DNA from 2 places in the Rhodoglobus sp. genome. Region 1 is predicted to be linked to the other one. Evidence: riboswitches for the same ligand, from Rfam matches in the RefSeq annotation. Region 1 holds a riboswitch; the other holds the start of a gene.

Region 1 (4,700 bases):
ACTCGGTGGCGATGACGGCGCACTACTACTTCGCTATGTGCGTGCCGCGCGTTAGCACTCCACAACATTGACAGCGAGACCGCCCATGGAAGTCTCTTTGTAGCGAGAACTCATGTCCTTGCCCGTTTCAGCCATCGTAATAATGACCTCATCGAGTGAAACCCGATGCGTGCCGTCGCCCCACAGTGCCATTTTTGCGGCGTTGATTGCCTTGGCCGCCGCAATAGCATTTCGCTCGATGCAGGGGATCTGTACAAGACCACCGATCGGGTCACAGGTCAGACCAAGATTGTGTTCCATCGCGATTTCGGCGGCGTTTTCTACCTGTTCTGGTGTTCCGCCCAAGATCTCGGCTAGTCCCGCCGCGGCCATTGATGATGCGGAACCAACTTCACCCTGACATCCAACTTCAGCACCCGAGATCGATGCCATGCGCTTATAGAGCACCCCAACGGCGGCGCTGGCGAGCAGGAAGCGCACTGTCGCATCATCCTTTGTTGCCTGGTCAGCGTCTCTCATGCCGGGAGCATAGTGAGTGGCATAAAACAGCACCGCGGGGATGATGCCTGCTGCGCCGTTTGTTGGTGCCGTGACGACGCGACCACCAGAAGCGTTTTCTTCGTTGACGGCGAGAGCGACCAAGTTGACCCACTCTTGCCAGAAAACGGGGTCACGGTCGGGGTCTTCGCGGCGGAGACGAGCGTGCCAGTCGGGTGCCCGTCGACGCACATTCAGAGTGCCGGGAAGGTTGCCGGTGCGCTCAAGGCTATTGTTCTTACACTCATCCATGACGTCACGAATGTGAAGGAGTCCTGCAGCGACTTCGTCGTAACTGCGGCGCGCGAGTTCATTTCGAAGCATCACGCCGCTGAAGCTCAGGCCCTCAGCCCGGCAGTGAGCCAAGAGCTGGGCCGCAGTACGGAAGGGTAGGGGATCAGCAACCGCTGCGGGGCCGGTGGACGAGCTGCCGTCGCGGTTGTCACCCTCCCGGTAGATGAAGCCGCCACCAATGGAGAAGTAGGTCGCTTCAAGGACTGCGATGTCATCTTTGTCGTATGCGGCAAATCGCATACCGTTCGGATGTCCGTCGAGAACTGTGAGCGGGTGGAGTGCGATCGCGCCCTCCGTGAACGGAACTTCGTGTGTCTCCGCAAGCTGCAGGACGCCCGTACTCTCAATTCGTTCGAGAATCTTTTCCATCTCTGCTGGAAGAACCTGGTCGGGTAGTTTGCCCTCCAACCCGATGAGCACAGCGCTCATCGTGCCGTGACCAGCACCGGTAGCGGCGAGAGAACCATAGAGCCGGACCTGGAGCGACGTGACAGCGTCGAGCATCCCGTGTTCGGCAAGGTCGGCAGCGAATGATGCGGCAGCACGCATGGGGCCGACGGTGTGGGAGCTAGATGGGCCAATGCCGACCGTGAACAGGTCGAAGCTGCTGAGGGGCACCTCTTCGAGCGAGGGTGTCGGTACTTCGGTTCGGGGCGTCAGATTGCGAATTGGCACGGTGACTCCATTTCTTCACCACACATCTTCGTGCGGGCGTCGTTGAGTCCTCTCCGCTCTGTATCGGGCCTGAGAGTTTCCGCACGCTTGTGGCGTTACGTTGCCCCGTCGGCGAGTCGGACAGGGCCGACTACTTTTCAGAGTTGCCTAGCCACTGCGGTACTGGTGCCTGAGAGATTCCCGGAGAGGGTTTGCTCCTACGGCGCCAACCAACGATCGGAAGGGCTCTCCCGCAGCGGTATGACGGCTGTTCACTTGTGCCATCAGCATACACTTCGGTCGAGAACGACGACCGGCTATCTGGCGGATGCTGAGGCGCAATTGAGCAAGCAGTCAGGATGCGCAGCGCGAGTGCGTGCCTCTTTTAGTCTTCCGGATCGGTGGGATCGAGCGGTTCATGGTGGTCAGCATTCGTGACTCCTCGACGCCAGTAGCCATCTGCTGAAACCTGCTGTTTGGGCAGACCCAGTTCTCGGCGTAGGTAGCGGCGCAAAGGGACAAGCGTTGTGGCTTCGCCAGCGAGGAAAATGTAGGTCGATTCGCCAATCTCTCCGAGTGCCCGGAGCGCAGCGTCGAGTTGGCCGAGCCCGTCGCGGCGGTAGAACCACTCAGCAGACATGCGTGCTTTCTGTTCGGGGCTGAAATAGCTCTCGACGGTCTCATCGGCAACATCAAACAACGCAGTGACGTGCACCGAAGTGGGAAGCATATCGATCCACCGCGAGCTGGTTGGCAGAGCGGTTTCGTCAGCGATAAGGATTACGTGCGTTGCGCCACGGGGGAGCAACTTTGACCCACGGGGTCCAGCGATCACGAGAGGATCCCCGATGCGGGCGTGGCCGGCCCAAGCGGAAGCGGGACCTTCATCGCCGTGAACAACAAAATCAATATCAAGCTCGTGCTGACCCTCTGAGCTGCGGAAACCGAGAGGCGTGTAATCGCGGGAAATCACGACACCGCCCTGGGGCTTGCTGATGCCAGACTCGGTCATGACGGGAGCGGAAAGCTCTCCAGTCGAGGGGTCAGGAAAGAAGATTTTGACGTGGTCGGCAGGTCCGCTGGCCACGAACCCGTCGAGTTCGTCACCGCTCAGGGTGATGCGAGCGATGGTCGGCGTGGGGTGGCTCACCGCGCTAACAGTGACCCGGCGGATGATTAGGGGGTGCTTGGCGGAATCGCGTTCAATGGTCATAGGCGGTTGGCGCGAGGGCCGGCTCATTTCATCTTAAAATAAGGGTTGCCTAATAACTCTATAGCGAGACTGCTGAGAGTTCTAGGCGATGTCGATAGGTGGTCGCTACCCTGTCGCCGCGGTAACGCTGGTTGTGATTGAAATCTCGCCCTCCAAGGTGCGATGCACCGGACACTTATCGGCAATCACGAGAAGCGCCTGACGTTGCTCGTCGCTGAGATCGCCGTCAAGAGTGAGCTCGCGCGTAATGTGCTCGACGGTTCCCTCGGTGGCCGTGCAATGCTCGCAGGTCGCGGCATCCAGTCGCTCGCGAGTCAAGCGCACGCTCACCCCCGTCAAGGGCATCTTCTTGCGATCGGCGTACATGCGGATGGTGATCGACGTGCAGCTTCCGAGACCGGCAAGAATCAAATCGTAGGGACTCGGTCCGTGGTTTTCGCTGAGCGGTGCAGGCTCGTCAGAGATGAACTCATGCCCCGATGCGAGTACTCGCTGTTCATATCGAGCTGGACCGCTTTCGCGGACAATAACTGAACGACCGTCGGTAGTGACAGCGGCGCTCGGCTCGATGACGGTCATCGGGCCTTCGGCTGAAGTCGGGGTCTCAGCACCGTCGAAGGCATAGCGAGCAGCCCAGGCCGCGATGATGCTTGCAGCGAAGGTCGCATCGTCGCGGTTGCTGAGCAGGTGATCCGCTCCGTCGAGTGCAACAAAGGATTTGGGGTGCCGAGCAGTTTCGAAAATCTCGCGTGCGTTGTCGATGCCCACCGTCTGATCGATGGGGGAGTGAACGACGAGGAGTGCTGCATCCAAATCTCGCAACCTCGCGGACTGCGGCTGAGCGGCAATGTCGTCGAGCAATTGCTTGCGAATGCGAAACTCACGCCCGCCAAGCTGAACCTGGGCTTCGCCGCGACTCTCGATTTCAGCGTTCGCAGCACCGAACAGGTTTGTGATGTGCGAAGGGTCGCTTGGGGCGCCGATCGTCACCACCGCGCGAGTTGAAGGAATGCGATGGGCGGCAGCGAGAACGGCAGCGCCGCCGAGCGAGTGCCCGATCAACAACGATGGCGCGCGGTAGTTGTCTCGCAAAAACTCAGTCGCGGCAACGACATCTTCAATGTTCGACGTGAAGTTTGTGTTGGCAAAGTCACCGTCAGATCCGCCAAGCCCTGTGAAGTCAAAGCGCAGAACTGCGACCCCGTAGTCAACGAGCGCTCGCGAAATACGGGAGGCGGCGAACGAGTCTTTTGAACACGTGAAGCAGTGGGCAAACAGCGCGAATGCTGCTGGTGTGCCCTCAGGAAGTTCCAGTCGGGCAGCGAGCATAGTGTCGTCGGATCCCGGAAATTCGATCTTCATTGTTGCTACCGCCCTGTGTTCGAGGAACTACCAGCGTTTCTCATCCGGCTACTGGTTGCAACACCATCGCGGTCACCAATTGTTCCCTTGACGAATAGAGCGCCTATCGAAGATACAGATCTTCGACAGCCGCTCGCACGCAGTCTTATTTTGCGACTCCAGCGAGAGACCCTGTGATCTGGTTTCCCTCATAGTCATAGGCGATGCAAAGAATCTCGCGATCTCCGTCAGCCCAGCTTCTCTCAGTGGGGTAATACCAGGAGTAGTCGTACATCGAATCCTCGTAATTCACACCGATGAACGACTCGAACTCGACAAGGCAATCGGTTTCCGCTTGAGCGGCGATGACGTCGTCACCGGGGAAATCGCCCTCTGCCAGATACGAAGCCGCGTAAATTTCGCCTTCGTGAGGTTCAGCGCAGTCGATTGTCTTCGTCTGGGAGACTTCGCCCTCAGCGGGAGCACCGGCTTCGCAGTCCCCAACGACGAGGCTGAAAACATCTTGAGTCGTGCCGGGGCCGGGATCTACGGCATCCGAAAATCCATTGGCTACAAGAGTGAGGATGCTGCAACCGCTGAGAGCTACCGTTGCGGTAGCCACTGTTGCGATTACGAGCGCCCGGCGCCAGATTTTTTCTGT
Region 2 (4,700 bases), on a different contig from region 1:
TGACCATCGCGCCGGTGCCCTCAAGGTAAATTCCGTCGTGCTCTAGACCGGAATAGTCGACAACATCTTGCACGCGAAAGTCGTGCTTGAGCATTTCGACGACATCGGTGCGACGCTCAGTGCGACGATTCGGTGCATACATGGGGTAGACCGCAACACGGCCGCCACTGTGCGTCGAAAACCAGTTATTGGGGAACACGCTATCGGGGCGCGTGCTCTCCGTGTCTTCGAACACGTGGATGTTGACACCAGCGTCGCGCAACGTCTCCGCCACCATCGTCGACTCGGCATACGCGGCGCGAGCAATCTCATCCGGAGTGCGGGTGGGATCGGTCGACTGGAATGCGTTGTCGCTCGCGGTCTGACTATTCGGTGTAAACAGATGCGGGCGAATGAGAACGGCGGCGGACGGCGCTTGAACGCTCACTGAGGCCCTACGCGGTCAGCGCTGGTGCGCGCGAGACGAGTGAGAACAGGTCCTTCGGATCGGCGGGATTGGCGATGAGATCTAGATCTGTCGCGTAATCGGTGCCGCGAACAGCATCGAAAACGTAGCGCAACGCTGAGAAGTCTTCGATCGCGAAACCAACAGAGTCGAAGAGGGTCACTTCGCTTGGCGAGGTGCGACCGGCAGCGCGGCCAGCCAAGACTTCCCACAGTTCGGTGATCGGCGAGTCTGCTTCGAGCTGCTGAATCTCACCCTCGATGCGGGTCTGCTCGGGGAATTCAACAAACACCGTTGCATCGCGCACGATTGACGCTTCGAGCTCCGTCTTACCTGGGCAGTCGCCGCCGATTGCATTGAGGTGCATGCCCGGCTCGATCATGTCGGAGGTGAGAATTGTGGCATTCGCTTTGTCTGCCGTGCAGGTGGTGACGATGTCGGCGCCAGAAACGGCATCCGCTGCAGAGGTCGCGCGCACAATTTGGAAGCCGAGTGGTTCAAGGTTGCGGATGAACTTGTCGAGGGCAGCGGGATCGGTGTCCCAAATGCGCAACTCGGTTATACCAAAGGCTGCGCGGAATCCGAGTGCCTGGAATTCTGACTGGGTACCGGTGCCGATGAGGGTGAGCACTTGTGCGTCAGGGCGAGCAAGGGCGCGAGCGGCGAGTACTGATGTTGCCGCGGTACGCAACGCTGTGAGCAGCGTCATCTCTGAGAAGAATGTGGGATAACCGTTGTCAACTCGCGCGAGCATGCCGAGAGCGGTGACGGTCTGGAAGCCGTTTCCTGGGTTTGAGGGGTGGCCGTTAACGTACTTAAAGGCGTACGTTTCGCCGTCGCTTGTTGGCATGAGCTCGATAACGCCCTCTGCCGAATGAGCGGCAACGCGAGCGGACTTGTCGAACTGAGGCCACTTGGCATAATCCTGCTCAAGGTAGCTGACGATGCCCATAATGATTGGCTCGATTCCGGTGTCGGCAATCCAGCGCCCCATGTTGTTGACGTCTACATAGTGGACCATGTCACTCCCTTCGTTTCGGTGTTACTGGTTCCCACGTTACGAATATGCACTATGCACACACAACAACCATTAGACGCGATTAGTTCACAACAACTGAGCAAAATTGAGAGCGCTATTGTACAATTTGCTCATGCCTCAATTGGATGATCTCGACCGACGTCTTCTCGCCGCCCTCAGGGCCGACGCGAGAGAGTCAATCGCGAGCCTGTCACGCCGACTTGGCGTCACGAGGGCAACCGTCACTAGTCGTATTGACCGCCTCGTTAGTGGCGGAACGGTACTCGGATTCTCGGTTCGCATTCGCGAAGACCGGGACCCGTCGACTATTCGAGCAATATCGTTCATCGAGGTCGAGGGGCGGTCGACGGATGCCGTGATTCGCAAGCTGCGCGGAGTTCCTGAGATTCACGAACTCCACACCACAAATGGCGCCTGGGATCTCGTCGCTGACATCCGCACCGACAGCCTGAGTAACTTCGACAGAGTGCTGGCGAGCATGCGCAATGTTGACGGCGTCGTCAATAGTGAGACGAGTTTGCTGCTCAGCTCAGCGCTCCTCTAACCCTTTTTGGCAGTGGCATAGGCGCGAGCATCCGCCCAGCATTGCTATGCTGAGCTAACAACTGAACATCGGGCCGCAACACGATGCGGGAGAGCCGGGCACACGGCGTGGGTCATCTTTCTGACTAGACGCCAGCACGGCACCGAAGGAGCAAGCCTCCCCGCCAATCTCTCAGGTTCATGTACCGCATCGCACTGGCCACTCTGGAAAGAGAACCTCGCATCACCATGAGGTTCCGCCGACGGTGAAAGCGCACTAGTTTGAAGGTGCGTGAAGCTCTCAGGCTCATCACAGAGGGGGAGTTCTATTCACTAGCCACGCGCCGGGAGAACTCCGTGACCGATGTATCAAATTCTGCAGCATCACCAGCTGAATCTTCACCTGCTGTCGTGAGGTATTCGCCGCTGCACAGCATTCATGAGCAGTTGGGTGCCACGTTCACCGACTTCGCCGGGTGGATGATGCCGGTTCGATACAGCTCAGACCTTGCCGAACACCATGCGGTGCGCACGGCAGCCGGCATTTTTGACATCTCTCACATGGCCGAAATTCATGTGCGTGGTGCCGATGCTGGTGCTTTTCTCGACTTCGCGCTCGCTGGCAAGCTTTCCGGCATCGCCTTGGCTCAGGCAAAGTACAGTCTGCTGCTTAACGAGGCCGGCGGAATCATTGATGACCTCGTCACTTATCGTCTCGGTGATGATCACTTCTTGGTTGTCGCAAACGCGGGGAACCGTTTTGCCGCAGCGGTGGCACTTTCCGAGCGCGCTGCGGGCTTTGATGTTGCTGTCACCGATGAGAGTGACGATTACGCGCTCATCGCCGTGCAGGGCCCGGTTTCGCGGGCGATTCTCGAAGCGACTGCCGCTCTCACCGACTTCGCTACGCCGCTTGACGAACTCAAGTACTACCGCGAGACGGCCGCAACGTTCGCCGGCACCGACCTCATCATTGGTCGCACCGGTTACACCGGCGAAGACGGTTTCGAACTCTACATTCAGGTGGATGCCGCAGCCGACCTCTGGGCAGCGCTCACGGTCGCCGGCGAACCTCTCGGTCTCGTGCCCGCCGGCCTTGCGTGCCGAGACACTCTGCGCCTCGAAGCGGGCATGCCGCTGTACGGTCACGAGTTGAACCTCAGCACCTTCCCGGTCCAGGCCGGTCTTGGTCGTGTTGTTGCGCTCAGCAAGGATGGCGATTTTGTTGGCCGCACTGCAATCGAAGCAGGACCGGATGCCGGTGCTCGCGTTCTCGTCGGACTCACCGCCGAGGGCCGTCGTGCCGGTCGCGCAGACTATCTCATCTTCCACGGCGACACCGAGGTCGGAATCATTACCTCCGGTGCACTTTCGCCGACTCTGGGTCACCCGATCGCTATGGCCTACGTCGATCCCGACGTGAGCGAGATCGGCACCGAGCTTCACATTGATGTGCGGGGCAGTCGCATTGCTGCATCCGTTGTTTCCCTACCCTTCTATAAGAGAGAGGCCTGATCATGGCTGAGAAGAGCGAATTGCAGTACACCGCCGAGCACGAATGGGTGCTCGTTGATGGAAACGTTGCGACCATCGGCATCACCGATTTTGCCGCGGGCAAGCTCGGTGACATCGTCTTCGTCGACCTCCCCAAGGTGGGCGCCACCGTCGCTGAAGGCAAAATTGTCGGCGAAATTGAGTCAACGAAGTCGGTAGGTGAACTCTTCGCTCCCGTTACGGGAACCGTCGTTGAAGCCAACGACGCCGTCTCCGACAGCCCAGAACTCGTTAACAGCGACCCTTTCGGCGAAGGCTGGCTGGTCAAGATCGAATTCACCGAACTTCCGTCGATGCTCAGCCTCGACGAATACACCGCACTGACAGGCGAATAATGCCCAACCCTTACATCAGCGGCACTTTCGCCGACCGTCATATCGGCACGGATGCTGCCGCTCAGGCGAGCATGCTTGCCGCCGTCGGCTACGACAGCCTCGAAGCCCTTGTCGATGCCGCAGTTCCGCCAGCGATCCACCAGACCCCGGTCGTCAATTCCACGATCCCTACTCCGGCTTCGGAGCGGGAAGCGCTCGCCGAACTGCGTGCCCTCGGCAACGCGAACAAGGTTCGTCGCAGCATGATTGGTCTCGGTTACTACGACACCATTACGCCGGCCGTCATCAAGCGCAATGTGCTCGAAAATCCCAGCTGGTACACGGCGTACACGCCGTACCAGCCCGAGATTTCGCAGGGGCGCCTTGAAGCGTTGATCAACTTCCAGACCATGGTTGCTGATCTTGCTGGCATGACGACGACGAACGCCTCGATGCTCGATGAGGGCACTTCGGCTGTCGAGGGCATGCTGCTCGCTCGCCGTGCTACTCGCGTGGAATCGAACGTGTTTATCGTCGACGCTGACACTCTTCCTCAGACCAAGGCTCTGTTGGAGAATCGGGCGGAGGCTGTCGGTATCGAGCTTATTGAGCTTGACCTGGCAACACTGGGAGCGAACCCTGAGCTACCGGAATGCTTCGGTGCGCTCATCCAGTACCCGGGCGCTAGTGGTCGTGTGTGGGATTCCAGCGAAGTTATTGCGGCGGTCAAGGCTCACGGCGGACTCGCTGTTGTTGCCGCAGACCTGCTCGCCCTCACGATTCTCACGTCGCCAGGTGAACTTGGTGCCGATGTTGCTGTCGGAAC

Evidence for each region. A riboswitch is a leader RNA that binds a small molecule or an ion and turns the genes downstream of it on or off. The one in region 1 is predicted to bind glycine.
Region 2: it holds a riboswitch for glycine, as region 1 does, so the genes downstream of both, gcvT (glycine cleavage system aminomethyltransferase GcvT) here and ACOH1Z_RS12320 (L-serine ammonia-lyase) in region 1, are expected to answer to the same signal.

The regions. Positions count from the first base shown of each region.
Region 1 is NZ_JBMDVL010000004.1:2,846-7,545, forward strand. Features, by position in the region: gene ACOH1Z_RS12315 (pyrimidine reductase family protein) at 1-55, shown strand, start outside; gene ACOH1Z_RS12320 (L-serine ammonia-lyase) at 52-1,506, opposite strand; glycine riboswitch at 1,654-1,749, opposite strand; gene ACOH1Z_RS12325 (siderophore-interacting protein) at 1,871-2,698, opposite strand; gene ACOH1Z_RS12330 (bifunctional alpha/beta hydrolase/OsmC family protein) at 2,804-4,060, opposite strand; gene ACOH1Z_RS12335 (septum formation family protein) at 4,206-4,700, opposite strand, start outside.
Region 2 is NZ_JBMDVL010000003.1:164,769-169,468, reverse strand. Features, by position in the region: gene ctlX (citrulline utilization hydrolase CtlX) at 1-427, opposite strand, end outside; gene ocd (ornithine cyclodeaminase) at 435-1,466, opposite strand; gene ACOH1Z_RS11640 (Lrp/AsnC family transcriptional regulator) at 1,597-2,028, shown strand; glycine riboswitch at 2,105-2,225, shown strand; glycine riboswitch at 2,227-2,329, shown strand; gene gcvT (glycine cleavage system aminomethyltransferase GcvT) at 2,364-3,521, shown strand; gene gcvH (glycine cleavage system protein GcvH) at 3,524-3,895, shown strand; gene gcvP (aminomethyl-transferring glycine dehydrogenase) at 3,895-4,700, shown strand, end outside.